DNA from 3 places in the Vibrio sp. 2130-1 genome. Region 1 is predicted to be linked to each of the others. Evidence: predicted binding sites of a transcription regulator. Region 1 holds the regulator's gene; each other region holds the start of a gene.
The links. Region 1 encodes CRP, which controls carbon source genes, mostly activating them, when cyclic AMP is high. Its sites were predicted from a motif close to TGTGANNNNNNTCACA; they were not measured.
Positions count from the first base shown of each region.

Region 2: a site for CRP is predicted at 2,036-2,051, ahead of R7Q09_RS16680 (CTP synthase). Genes of this name have one in related genera too.
Region 3: a site for CRP is predicted at 1,969-1,984, ahead of recB (exodeoxyribonuclease V subunit beta). Genes of this name have one in related genera too.

Region 1 covers NZ_JAWOUT010000023.1:28,706-33,576, forward strand. Annotated here, with positions in the region: gene astD (succinylglutamate-semialdehyde dehydrogenase) at 1-1,239, shown strand, start outside; gene R7Q09_RS22310 (DUF1338 domain-containing protein) at 1,488-2,279, shown strand; gene crp (cAMP-activated global transcriptional regulator CRP) at 2,416-3,048, opposite strand; gene R7Q09_RS22320 (phosphoribulokinase) at 3,289-4,158, opposite strand; gene R7Q09_RS22325 (YheU family protein) at 4,284-4,496, opposite strand; gene R7Q09_RS22330 (hydrolase) at 4,530-4,871, opposite strand, start outside.
Region 2 covers NZ_JAWOUT010000011.1:38,356-43,226, forward strand. Annotated here, with positions in the region: gene relA (GTP diphosphokinase) at 1-901, shown strand, start outside; gene mazG (nucleoside triphosphate pyrophosphohydrolase) at 1,127-1,930, shown strand; gene R7Q09_RS16680 (CTP synthase) at 2,136-3,776, shown strand; gene eno (phosphopyruvate hydratase) at 3,855-4,871, shown strand, end outside.
Region 3 covers NZ_JAWOUT010000015.1:16,933-21,803, reverse strand. Annotated here, with positions in the region: gene recC (exodeoxyribonuclease V subunit gamma) at 1-1,775, shown strand, start outside; gene recB (exodeoxyribonuclease V subunit beta) at 2,103-4,871, shown strand, end outside.

The DNA.
Region 1 (4,871 bases):
GAGAACAGCGAAAAAATCGCCGAAGTCATTGCCAAAGAAACTGGTAAGCCAATTTGGGAAACGCGCACTGAAGCAGTGGCAATGGCAGGTAAAATTGCCATTTCGATTCGCGCTTATCATGACCGCACTGGTGAGGCGAGCCGTGAAGCAGCAGGCAACCAAATCGTATTGCGCCACCGCCCATTGGGCGTGATGGCGGTGTTTGGTCCTTACAACTTCCCAGGCCACCTACCAAATGGTCACATTGTGCCTGCGCTACTGGCTGGTAACACGGTAGTCTTCAAACCGTCTGAGCAAACGCCATGGACGGGTGAATTGGCAATGAAGCTATGGGAAGAAGCCGGTCTGCCGAAAGGCGTGATTAACCTTGTTCAAGGCGCGAAAGAAACTGGTATCGCCCTCGCTGACGCTAAAGGCATTGATGGCGTACTGTTTACGGGTAGCGCGAATACGGGACATGTATTACACCGTCAATTTGCTGGTCAACCGGGCAAGATGCTCGCACTAGAAATGGGGGGTAATAACCCGATGGTGATCTCTGATAAATACGGTGATTTGGATGCCACGGTTTATACCATCATCCAGTCAGCGTTTATCAGTGCTGGGCAGCGTTGTACGTGTGCTCGTCGTTTGTATGTGCCATTGGGTGAAAAAGGCGATGCGCTTATCACCAAGCTCGTTGAAGCGACACGCAATATTCGCGTAGACCAACCATTTGCAGAACCTGCGCCATTTATGGGACCGCAAATTTCGGTCGCGGCAGCCAAGTTTATTCTTGATGCACAAGCTAATCTACAGTCTCTTGGCGGTGAAAGCTTGATTGAAGCGAAAGCAGGAGAGGCGGCGTTTGTTTCTCCTGGCATCATTGATGTAACCAACATTGCTGAGTTACCAGATGAAGAATACTTCGGCCCACTTCTGCAAGTGGTGCGTTACGAAGGGTTAGACAAAGCCGTGGCGCTAGCAAACGATACGCGCTTTGGCTTATCTGCTGGTTTGGTCTCAACCGACGACCAAGAATGGGAATACTTCGTTGACCACATTCGTGCAGGTATCGTGAACCGTAACCGCCAGCTCACTGGTGCAAGCGGTGATGCGCCATTTGGTGGTCCGGGGGCGTCGGGTAACTTGCGCCCAAGCGCTTACTACGCAGCAGATTACTGTGCGTACCCAATGGCATCAATGGAAGGTCAAGAGACTGTCTTGCCTGCAACATTGAGTCCAGGTGTAGCGCTATAAGTTTTAATAATAGAGTCGCAACTATGCATTGCGGCTCACCTTGCCGGCGCATCATTTAGGTATGGGTTGTAGTGATCGTTGGCAGAACACGAAAAGTGAGCAAAGACTCGGAAAAGCGTGTTGACTGACTGGCATTTACCGTCACAGGTTGATGGTTGCTCGTTCATTGTTCTGGACAACTTTTGTTGTGAACGAGCAGCCAACTTCCGCTTACCTTTAAACTCTACATCTCGTAACAAGGAGTCGTTATGACGCCCGATGTGTTATTTGAATCGCTATGGCAAGATTACATTCAACGTCTTTGCCCTTCGGCTGCTAAAGTGCATCAGCTGCTTCAAGAAGATGAGCCTCTGATTAATGATCATATAGCTTTACGTACCTTCAATATCGCGCCTCTTGGTATTGAAACTCTAGCTAAGCCATTTGTAGCTATTGGTTACAAGGCGTGTGGTGATTACGTTTTCGAAAGCAAAAAGCTGGTTGCTAAGCACTATGAGCACCCAGATCCGAAGCAACCTAAAGTATTTATTAGTGAGCTAAAAGTTGAAGAGTGCTCGTCTGAGCTACAAGAGATTGTGAAAAATTTGGTGGCACAAGTCGATGCTGACAAGCTGAACGATAGCGCATTCTTACATGGTGGACGCTTGTGGGATTTAAGCTTTGCTGATTACCAAACGTTGGCTAAAGAAAGTGAGTACGCATCTTGGCTTGCGGCGCATGGTTACGGAGCAAACCACTTCACGGTGAGCGTTAACCAGCTCAATGAATATGAAGAAGTGAAGCAGGTAAACGATCATCTGCGTACCGCTGGGTTTACCATTAATGAAAATGGTGGTGAAGTGAAGGGCACTCCTGAGGTGTTGCTAGAGCAGTCATCGACCATGGCAGATAAAGTAGCGGTTCGTTTTAGCGAAGGCACTGAAATTATCCCTGGCGGGTTTTATGAATTTGCTAAGCGCTATCCGATGGAAAATGGTGATTTGTACCCAGGTTTCGTGGCCGCTTCAGCTGACAAAATCTTTGAAAGTACGAATGGCTAAGTTTTAGGGTTAACCTGTTAAGCTTACTCATTAGTGTTCGCTGCACCCTATCTCATTTGGTCATGAGCAAATAAAAAGCCACCAATGTTGCCATTGGTGGCTTTTATAATTTTGTTCGTGTCACTCTAGTTTGAGATTAACGAGTACCGTAAACCACGATGGTTTTACCGTGAGCAGAGATTAGGTTCTGCTCTTCTAGCATCTTCAAAATACGACCTACTGTCTCACGAGAACAGCCAACAATTTGACCGATTTCTTGACGAGTGATCTTGATTTGCATGCCGTCTGGGTGAGTCATTGCGTCTGGTTGTTTTGCAAGGTTCAGAAGCGTCTGAGCGATACGACCAGTTACGTCTAGGAACGCCAGGTCACCCACTTTTTGGCTAGTTACTTGAAGACGACGAGCCATCTGCGCAGAAAGACGCATTAGGATGTCTGGGTTTACTTGGATAAGCTGACGGAACTTCTTGAAAGAAATTTCAGCAACTTCACAAGGAGATTTAGCACGAACCCAAGCTGTGCGCTCTTGGTCTTCCTCGAATAGACCAAGTTCACCAATAAAGTCTCCTTGGTTTAGGTAAGAAAGGATCATCTCCTTACCTTCTTCGTCTTTGATAAGAACCGCAACAGAACCTTTAACGATGTAGTACAAAGTTTCTGCCTTTTCGCCCGCGTGAATTAGCGTGCTCTTTGAAGGGTACTTATGAATATGACAGTGTGAAAGAAACCACTCTAATGTTGGGTCGGTTTGAGGTTTACCTAGAACCATAATATCTCACTTCCTCTGCAGGGTACGCTTGCGCTATCCATATTTTAGCTAAGCCTGAATTAGGCCTACTAGAATAAGAGCACTTTTTATATGCTGCAAGCTCTCTTGTGTTTCGGTAAGAAATAGTATCCTTTTTCGAAAACGATTTCTTGATTTTAATCGTGCCATGATTGAGATTTTGTAAGCAAAACTGTGCACATGATCACGGTATGAAAAGTAAACATCTTCGCAGGCAGGTTTTTAGCCAATTTTCCCTGTTTCGATGAGCTGTTGTAGGATAGGCCGAACTATGAGCTCCATTGCAAAGCTCATCTTACCGCCGGGTACGACAATCGTGTTGTGGCGTGACATGAATGAGCCATCAATCATGGCCAGCAGATATGGGAAGTCGACATTCTTGATACCGCGTAGGCGAATCACCACAAAACTCTCATCCAAACTAGGGATGCCTTTTGCATTAAGTGGGTTGGAAGTATCAACGGTCGGTACGCGCTGGAAGTTGATGTGAGTACGAGAAAACTGAGGAGTGATATAGTTGAGGTAATCGTCCATGGATCGCACGATTGAGTCCATTACCGCTTCACGCGAATGGCCGCGATCGCGAGTGTCGCGTACGAATTTTTGTATCCACTCTAAGTTCACAATCGGCACCATGCCAATTAAGAAATCCACATGTTGAGCAACATTAACATCACCATCCACCACGCCACCATGTAACCCTTCATAAAACAGCACGTCGCTGTTTTCGGGTAAGTCTTGCCACGGCGTAAACGTGCCTGGCATTTGATTGTAGGGAACCGCTTCGTCAAACGTGTGCAGATAACGGCGCACGCTGCCAGTGCCATCATGCCCGAACTTACGGAAAAACTCTTCTAGTCCCGGGAAGTCATTAGCTTGTGGGCCAAAGTAGCTAATGTGTCGACCTTGCTCGCGGGCTTTGCGAATTTCGATGTCCATTTCTGGGCGAGTAAAGCGATGGAAGCTATCGCCTTCAACCCATGCGGGTTTAACGTTCATCATATTGAACATTTTACGGAAGGCTTCAGATGTAGTGGTCGTGCCGGCACCGGACGAACCAGTAACCGCAATAATTGGGTGTTTAGCTGACATGACAAACCTTGTCGAAAATTACTTACCTGTAATGTGCAGTAGAGTTACTACTGCACGGTCGATATCCCACTATAGCACGTAACAATACCTTGTCATCGAGTGGGATACGGTAAAATGTGAAGGGTCTAAAATTTTGTTTTATGCTGAATATCGACGGTTTCGTGTAGCTCAGAGAACACGATAACCGCTTCACCTTTTTCCAATTGAGCTTTAACTTGATCAATTTTGTCATGCAAAGAAACCTCGACGGTTCCGTAATCCGTTCCTTCGCGTAAGACGAATTCACGAATTAAGTTTTCCAATGTTTCCGGCGCAATGTCTTGCCATGGAATGATCATAAATACCTCTAACTTTTATGATGAGCGGCTAGTTTACTGCGTTCGTTGCTTGGATACAGCAGAAAGGTAATCTGCGGCGATACTTTCGTAATACGCGGGCAGCGCTTCCTCCAACCAAAACTTAGGTTTTAACGCCGTTCCTGTCAGGAAGCCAACATGGCCACCGTGCTCAAAGAGACGGTAATCAATGTTATCTGGCAGAACAAACTTCGGTATCACATCATCGGTCATGAACGGATCGTCTTTGGCATGGATGATCAGTGTGGGTAGCGTGATTTGCTGTAGTTTACTTAAGCCAGAGCATTGGTCGTAATAATCTTGTGCGTCTTTAAAGCCATGCAATGGTGCGGTAATCAAATCATCGAATTCATACAG
Region 2 (4,871 bases), on a different contig from region 1:
CGGAGGTCGTATTGTGCCGTTCACGCATAAATTACATATGGGTGACCAAGTCGAGATTATCACTCAGAAAGAACCTAACCCATCACGTGACTGGTTAAACCCATCATTAGGCTTCGTTCATTCTGGTCGTGCGCGTGCCAAAATTAACGCCTGGTTCCGAAAACAAAGCCGTGAGAAGAACCTTGAAGCAGGTCGTGAAATCCTTGAGCATGAGTTAGCCAAAATTGGCGCAACGTTAAAAGATGCAGAGCATTACGCCCTCAAGCGGTTTAACGTCAAAACACCAGATGAATTGTATGTTGGGGTAGGTAGCGGTGATTTGCGCATCAACCAAATCATTAACCATATCAACGCGTTAGTTAACAAGCCAACGGCAGAGGAAGAAGACCAGCAAGCACTGGAAAAACTGCAAGAAGCAGAGCACAAATCACCAGCGCAAAGCCGACCGAAAAAAGACGCCGTCGTTGTAGAAGGTGTCGATAATCTAATGACACATCTAGCACGTTGCTGTCAGCCAATTCCAGGTGACGATATCTCTGGTTACATAACGCAAGGTCGTGGGATTTCAGTACACCGTAGTGACTGTGAACAGCTAGAAGAACTGCGCCATCATGCGCCAGAGCGCATCATCGATACAGTCTGGGGCAGCGGCTTTGTGGGGTCATACATCCTCACGGTGCGTGTTGAAGCGATGGAGCGAGGTGGTCTACTCAAAGACATTACGACACTGTTCGCCAACGAAAAGATCAAAGTGACCAGTATGAAGAACCGAGTCGACTACAGACGTCAACTTGCCATCATGGACTTTGACCTAGAAGTCACCAATATTGAGGTGCTTTCTCGTGTTTCGAAGCGTGTTGAGCAGATTAAGGATGTGATGACGGTGAAACGCCTCGGCTAAAATTCTCGTCATACTTGAAGCTGATAGCGTTGTTGCCTGCGCTCACTCCGGAGTGCCGGCCCAGGCTCATCACATAGGCGAGCTATGCTCAGGAGTCGCGAAAACTTGTTGCCTTGTCAAAGTAACAATTACTTAGTGAAAGCTGCTGAGAAAATATAATGTAGAAGGTGAGTGGTTTTGGCCGCTCACCTTTTTCTTTAGTAGAAAGGTTTAAAGGAACAAAAAATGAGTCATCCAATTGAACAATTAGAACAAATCATGGCGAAGTTGCGTGACCCAGAAAACGGTTGCCCTTGGGACTTAAAACAAACCTTTGACACCATCGTTCCGCATACAATAGAAGAAACCTACGAGGTGGTGGACGCGATTCAAAATCGAGATTGGCCCAATCTAAAAGAAGAGCTAGGGGATTTGTTGTTTCAGGTGATTTTTTACAGTCAGCTAGCGAAAGAGCAAGAGCTGTTCGACTTTTCGGATGTCGTCGAAACCGTGAACGAAAAACTGACTCGTCGCCACCCGCATGTTTTTTCAGATGTTGAGTTTGAATCTGACGAGGAAATTAACGCGAACTGGGAAGCGGAAAAAGCAAAAGAAAAAGCCCTAGTAGGCAAAGCGGAAGAAAGTATCCTAGACTCAATACCAAACTCTTTACCGGCACTTTCTCGTGCTACAAAAATTCAGAAAAAATGTGCAAAATTTGGGTTTGATTGGGATTCACTTGGCCCGGTTGTCGATAAAGTACGAGAAGAAATTGACGAAGTCATGGAAGAGGCACTGCAAGTTCAGCCCGATGAAGAGAAAGTTGAGTTGGAGCTCGGTGATTTGCTATTTGCGACTGTCAATTTGGCTCGCCACCTTGATAAAAACCCAGAAGTCGCGCTAGGAAAAGCAAACGTAAAGTTTGCGCGACGTTTTAAACAAGTTGAAGGCAAGGTCCAGCAGTCAGGCAAAGTACTTACAGATTGTTCTTTATCAGAACTTGACCATTTTTGGGATGAAGTAAAACAAGAAGAATCGAGGCAGAGGTAAACTGGCAGAATACATAATATAAGGTCCGCTTGTTTGGTTACACGAAAACGGACTTTGGTTTGTCTTTGCTCACTTTGATTTGAAGCAAAAAATAAAAAATTACGGTGTGATAGATTTCACGTTGTGGCGGTAAGGAGCTTCTGGTATATTTATCTCCCGTCCAGAAGCACTCCATTTCCCTCATTCAACCAATTTCAGGTTAAACATGACGACAAATTACATTTTTGTTACTGGCGGGGTTGTATCCTCTCTAGGTAAAGGTATTGCAGCAGCATCTCTTGCGGCTATTCTAGAAGCTCGTGGTCTTAAAGTGACTATGATGAAGCTTGACCCTTACATCAACGTTGACCCGGGCACAATGAGCCCTACTCAGCACGGTGAAGTGTTCGTTACAGAAGATGGCGCAGAGACTGACCTTGACCTTGGTCACTACGAGCGTTTCATCCGTACCAAGATGACCAAGCGTAACAACTTCACTGCAGGTCGTGTTTATGCCGACGTACTTCGTAAAGAACGTCGTGGTGACTACCTAGGCGCAACTATTCAAGTTATCCCTCATATCACTAACGCAATCAAAGATCGCGTTATTGCAGGTTCTGAAGGCCATGATGTGGCTATCGTTGAAGTTGGCGGTACTGTTGGTGATATCGAATCACTACCATTTATGGAAGCGATTCGTCAGCTAGCTGTTGAGCTAGGCCGTGAGCGCGCAATGTTCATGCACCTAACACTTGTTCCTTACCTAGCGGCAGCGGGCGAAGTGAAAACTAAGCCGACGCAACACTCTGTAAAAGAACTTCTATCTATCGGTATTCAGCCAGACATCCTAGTTTGCCGTAGCGATCGCGTTATTCCTGCGAATGAGCGTAAAAAAATCGCACTGTTCTGTAATGTTCCAGAAAAAGCAGTAATTTCAATGAAGGATGTAGACTCTATCTACAAGATCCCTCAGTTGATTAAATCTCAAGGGCTAGATGACCTTGTGTGTGCTCGCTTTGGTATTACTGCTCCTGAAGCAGACCTTTCTGAATGGGAACAGGTTATCTACGAAGAAGCAAATCCTACTGGTGAAGTAACCATCGGTATGGTTGGTAAATACATTGAATTACCAGATGCATACAAATCTGTGAACGAAGCGCTTAAACACGCTGGCTTGAAAAACCGTCTAAGCGTCACAATTAAGTATGTAGACTCACAAGATATCGAAACAAAAGGCGTTGAACTTCTAGAAGGTTTGGACGCAATCCTAGTACCAGGTGGCTTCGGCGATCGTGGTATTGAAGGTAAGATCCGTGCGGCTCAATATGCACGTGAAAATAACGTGCCTTACCTAGGTATTTGTTTGGGTATGCAAGTTGCACTAATCGAATACGCGCGTAACGTTGCGGGTATGGAAGGTGCACATTCAACAGAATTTAACAAAGAGACGAAGTACCCTGTGGTAGGTTTGATCACAGAGTGGGTAGACGAATCAGGTAGCGTAGAAGAGCGTACTGAAAAGTCTGACTTAGGCGGTACGATGCGTCTTGGTTCACAGCTATGTCACCTAGAGAAAGGGACTAAAGCTCGTGAACTGTACGGTAGCGCGACGATCCATGAACGTCACCGTCACCGTTACGAAGTGAATAACGTGCTTCGTCCGCAAATCGAAAAAGCAGGCCTAAAAGTATCAGGTCTATCTGCGGACAAGAAGTTAGTGGAAATGATTGAGAACCCAGCTCACCCATGGTTTGTAGCGGCTCAGTTCCACCCAGAATTCACCTCGACTCCTCGCGATGGACATCCATTGTTTGCAGGTTTTGTTAAGGCTGCGGGCCAAAACGCACGCGGCGAATTCGAGAAGTAAAAGGATACGGGCGGCGGCGAAGGTTGTGCTGCTGCCCTTTAAGATTGACATTTATATTTGAAACGAGAGGAAACATTAATGTCTAAGATCGTTAAAGTTCTAGGTCGTGAAATCATCGACTCACGTGGTAACCCAACTGTAGAAGCTGAAGTACACCTAGAAGGCGGTTTCGTAGGTATGGCGGCAGCTCCATCTGGCGCATCTACTGGTTCTCGCGAAGCTCTTGAGCTACGTGACGGTGACAAAGCACGTTTCCTAGGTAAAGGTGTTCTTAAAGCAGTTGAAGCTGTAAACGGCCCAATCGCTGAAGCTCTAGTTGGCAAAGACGCTAAAGACCAAGCTGCAATCGACGCAGTAATGATCGAACTAGACGGCACTGAAAACAAATCTAAATTCGGTGCTAACGCTATCCTAGCTGTTTCTCTAGCAAACGCTAAAGCTGCTGCTGCTGCGAAAGGCATGCCTCTATACGAGCACATCGCTGAGCTAAACGGCACTGCAGGTCAGTTCTCTATGCCTCTACCAATGATGAACATCATCAACGGTGGTGAGCACGCAGACAACAACGTTGACATCCAAGAGTTCATGATCCAACCAGTTGGCGCTAAGACTCTTAAAGAAGGTCTACGTATCGGTGCAGAAGTATTCCACAACCTAGCTAAAGTTCTTAAGTCTAAAGGCTACAGCACTGCAGTTGGTGATGAAGGTGGTTTCGCTCCTAACCTTAAATCTAACGCTGAAGCTCTAGAAGTTATCGCAGAAGCTGTTGCAGCTGCTGGTTACGAACTAGGTAAAGACGTAACTCTAGCTATGGACTGTGCTGCATCTGAGTTCTTCGACAAAGAAGCTGGCATCTACAACATGAAAGGCGAAGGTAAAACTTTCACTTCTGAAGAGTTCAACCACTACCTAGCTGAGCTAGCTAACCAATTCCCAATCGTTTCTATCGAAGACGGTCTAGACGAGTCTGACTGGGATGGCTTCAAGCACCAAACTGAACTACTAGGTGACAAGCTTCAACTAGTAGGTGACGATCTATTCGTTACTAACACTAAGATCCTTGCTGAAGGTATCGAGAAAGGCGTAGCTAACTCT
Region 3 (4,871 bases), on a different contig from region 1:
TCCAACAAATTAGCACTTATCGAAGCAAACTTTCTCATGTTCAAACTATCGATGGTTGGCGAGAGACTTTGGTTTCACTGCTGGATGACTTCTTCTCGGTTGAGTTAGAAGGCGAAATGGCGCTCAAATCCATTCGCGATACGCTCAGCCAACTCAAAGAGCAATTAGCTGATGCCGCATTTGATGATGCGTTATCGCCGTCGATCATCAGCCAATACCTTCAAAACAAATTATCTGGCACACGAGTCAGCCAGCGCTTCCTTGCTGGTCAAGTGAACTTTTGTACTCTGATGCCGATGCGCTCTATTCCGTTTAGAACCGTTTGTCTACTGGGGATGAATGACGGCGTGTACCCACGCTCCATGCCGCCAGAAGGCTTTGACTTGATGACGGGAAGAACCAAGCCGGGGGACCGTTCGCGCCGAGATGATGACCGTTACCTATTCCTCGAAGCAATGCTATCGGCACAGCAAACGCTCTACATCAGTTATGTTGGCCGTTCAATCCAAGACAATACCGAGCGAGTGCCTTCGGTTCTGGTTTCTGAGCTGATGGAATACTGCCACCAAAACTATTGTTTAAGTGGTGATGAAGCGTTGCCCGTTGATGAGTCTGGCGACAACTTATTAAATGCGTTGGTGAATACCCACGCCATGGTGCCGTTTAGCCCAAGTGCGTTCCAAGGCATGCACGCCAGCTACGCGAAAGAGTGGATTCCAGCGGCATTGACTCAAAGTAGTCAATCGCAAGGCTATGTTCGTCGTGATTTTAATCGGGCATTAGACGACTATCTGTTAGGAGCGACGTTCCCACTTGAGCTCGACTTAGTCGAGTTGCAACGTTTCTGGCGCTTACCTGTGCAGTATTTTTTCAATCGTCGTTTAAAAGTAACCTTTGAACCGCCACTACCGGTGATGGAGGACGACGAACCCTTTGTTTTAGGTGGTTTGGAAAGCTATCAAATGCGTGATGAGCTGTTAGAAACCTTGCTTGAAGCGACATTGATGCAGCCAGAGAAAAAAACAGAGGTGCTTAAACACTTTATGAGTCAACAGCGCGCGCAAGGCAAACTGCCGGTGGGGGCGTTTGGTGATATCGAATTTGAAACTAACCGAGTTCAAGCGGAAGAGCTGGTGGATAAACTGGCGTTTTTATCTGGTGCGCCTCAAGACGATTTGGAAATCGACCTGACGTTTGATTCCTTGTTTGAGCGAAATGAAGGCGAAGAGAAAAACGTTCGCCTAACAGGTTGGCTAACCCAGTGTTACCAATCTGGGTTGATTCGTTACCGAAGCGGTAAGATTCGATCGCAGGATTACCTTGCAGCGTGGATCGATCACCTTGCCATGTCGGCGTCGGGTTATGCTAAGAAAACTCACATCATTGGTTACGATCGTAAAGAAGGCGCGCTGCATTTGATCTACCCAGAAATTGCCGATGTGCAGTATGCCAAACAGCTACTGACTGAATTAGTTCGCTTATTCTTCGAAGGCATGACTAAGCCTTTGCCTTATTTCCCGAAAACGGCGTTGGCTTGTGTTGAAGCGGGCTTTAGCCGTGGTCAGTGGGTCGATGACGAAGAGAAATCTTTGAAGAAAATGGCTGACGCATTCAATGATGGCTTCATGAGCCCGGGCGAAGGCAATAATGCGTACATCTCTCGAATTTGGCCTGCTTGGAATGATGAGTTGGCCTCAGAAGTTCGTTTGCTGACAGCATTAGTACTGCAAGGTGCGCGCTTAGCGGTTCAAGACGCTGATGATGTAAAAGAGTGATAAAGAAAGTTGGATAAAGAGAAGGAAGAGTAGGGTGGCCGCCAGAAAATCATTATTTTTTGTAGGGCGTTCGCTGTACGGCCACAAGGTCAGAGGGACCATGATACTTTTGTTTAATTCATTTGAGTTGTGCCGCCAAAAAGGTTTGGCTCATCTCGTGGGGCGCATACTAACGGTACGTCTTATGGATAACCGTGAGAAAGATCTCACAAAGCTCTAAATTATCCAACTTGTTAAACATATTAATAGAATTTTTAACTATAGATCACATTTATTAGGTGATACGTCCTAGTAAATAATCCGGAGAGATTCAGCGTTATGGATCAAATGTCAGGTGCAGAGTGTCCTCTACATACGTTAGACCGCACAGAGCAGCCTCAACCAACGCCACTAGAACCGATGACGTTCCCTCTGCACGGTGCGAGGTTAATCGAGGCATCAGCAGGTACAGGTAAAACCTTCACTATTGCAGGTTTATATCTGCGTCTTTTGCTTGGTCATGGTAGCGCGGAAACTCGACATCGCGTACCGCTTACGGTCGACCAAATTCTGGTCGTAACCTTTACCGAAGCGGCAACTGCGGAATTACGCGATCGTATCAGGGCAAGAATCCATGATGCGCGAATCGCGTTTGCGCGTGGACAGAGTTCCGATCCGGTGATCCAACCTTTGCTTAATGAGTTTGACGATCACAAGCAAGCCGCAGAAATTTTATTGCAGGCAGAGCGTCAGATGGACGAGGCGGCGGTCTACACCATTCACGGTTTTTGCCAACGTATGCTAACGCAAAATGCGTTTGAATCTGGCAGCCGATTTAATAACGAGTTTGTGACCGATGAAAGTCACCTAAAAGCGCAAGTTGTAGCCGATTACTGGCGCCGAAATTTCTACCCGTTGCCATTTACCTTGGCTGGAGAAATTCGCCAGCTATGGGGCTCTCCATCTGCGTTGTTGTCTGACATCAGCAATTACTTAACTGGTGCGCCGTTAAGCCTTTCTGTTCCTGCAATGAAAGGCAGTTTGGCTGATCTTCATACTGAAAATTTGAAAAAAATTGATGAGTTAAAAGCACAGTGGCGAGAAAGCCAAGATGACTTCTTAACGCTGATTTCAGATTCAGATATTAACAAACGCAGCTACACCAAAAAGTCTCTGCCGACATGGTTGGAAGCGGTGAATGCTTGGGCAGCAACGGAAACTACAGGTTACGATTATCCAGACAAGTTGGAGAAATTCGCGCAAAACGTCTTGTTGGAAAAAACACCGAAAGGCAGTGCGCCGCAGCATGCGGTATTTGAAGCCATTGAAACATTTCTTGCCAACCCAATCAGCTTAAAAGCGCCACTGCTTGCTCATGCAATTGAACATTGTCGAGTGATGCTGACCAACGCGAAAAATCAAAAACAGTGGCTCTCTTTCGATGATTTGCTGACGCAACTTTCTGCTTCTATCGATACGGATGAAAGCGAGCTTTTAGCGGCGCGTATTCGTACTTTGTACCCTGTCGCAATGATTGACGAGTTCCAAGATACCGACCCGCTTCAATACAGTATTTTCAGCCGTATTTATCTGAACAATCCGGAATGTGGTTTGTTTATGATCGGTGACCCCAAGCAGGCGATTTATGGCTTTCGTGGCGCAGACATTTTCACTTACATCAAAGCGCGTAACCAAGTAAGTGCCCACTACACGTTAGGAACCAACTGGCGTTCTAGCGCAGATATGGTGCAGGCGGTAAACCAAGTATTTGCTTTGCCAGACAGTCCATTTATCTATGATTCGGACATCCCGTTCTTACCCGTTAAGTACAGTCCCAATGCCGAAAAACGCATTTGGACTATGGGTGGCCAAAAGCAACCCGCGCTGACTTATTGGTTGCAAGAAGCGGACGATAAACCGCTACCAAAAGGCGAGTATTTGACTCGGATGGCGGAGGCGACCGCAAGCCAAATCCAAACTATTTTGACGCAGGCTCAACAGGGGCAAGCGTGTCTGGTGAATGGCGAAAAACAGAAAGCGGTTCAAGCGGGCAATATCGCGGTGTTGGTTCGAACAGGTAGTGAAGGTCGAATGGTCAAACAAGCGCTGGCAGACCAAGGCATTGCCAGCGTGTACCTGTCTAACCGAGACAGTGTGTTTACCAGTTCGGTGGCGCAGGATTTACAGCGTTTGCTGCAAGCGGTGCTGACTCCAGAAAATGACCGTGCGCTGCGTGCAAGTCTTGCTTCTGAGCTGTTTGCCCTCGACGCAGCAAGTTTGGATGCACTTAATAACGATGAAATTGTGTGGGAAAACGCCGTAAACGAATTCAAAGAATATCGCAAACTTTGGGTTCAACGTGGTGTGCTGCCGATGTTGCGCGCGGTGATCAGCAAACGCCATATTGCCGAGCGATTACTAGAAGAAGGCGCGAGTTCACAGGGTGAGAATGGTGAGCGAGTACTTACCGATTTAATGCACATCGGTGAACTGCTTCAACAAGCCAGTAATGAACTGGATAGCGACCACGGTCTGCTGCGTTGGCTCGCTCAGTCTATCAGTGATGCGGAAAACGGTTTGGGCGGCAGTGATGACCAAATCCAACGTTTAGAATCGGAACGTAACTTAGTACAGATCGTGACTATTCACAAATCAAAAGGCTTGGAGTATGACCTCGTATTTCTGCCGTTTGTGTTCAGCTATCGAGAAGCCAGCGAAGCCAAATATTACGATGCAGCCAATGACCGCACGGTACTGGATATCACTGGCAACGATGCGTCCATGAAGCAAGCGGATAAAGAGCGTTTGGCGGAAGACTTACGCTTGATATACGTGGCACTAACGCGTGCTGTGTATGCGTGTTTTATTGGAGCCTCGCCTTTGCGCAATGGTCGTTCGACCAAAGAGCCAACTGGCGTACACCGCAGTGCGATTGGCTATTTGATTCAGAATGGTCAAGAAGGTGGCATTAACGATTTGCACCAAGGTTTAACAAAGCAACAAGACGAGCTTGATTGTGTCGTCGTGGCCGATCCGCCGCAGAAACTCGAAGAGAAGTACGTAGCGCCACAAGAAGAAGTACACGATCTTAGTGCGAAAGAACTGCAAAACCCTATC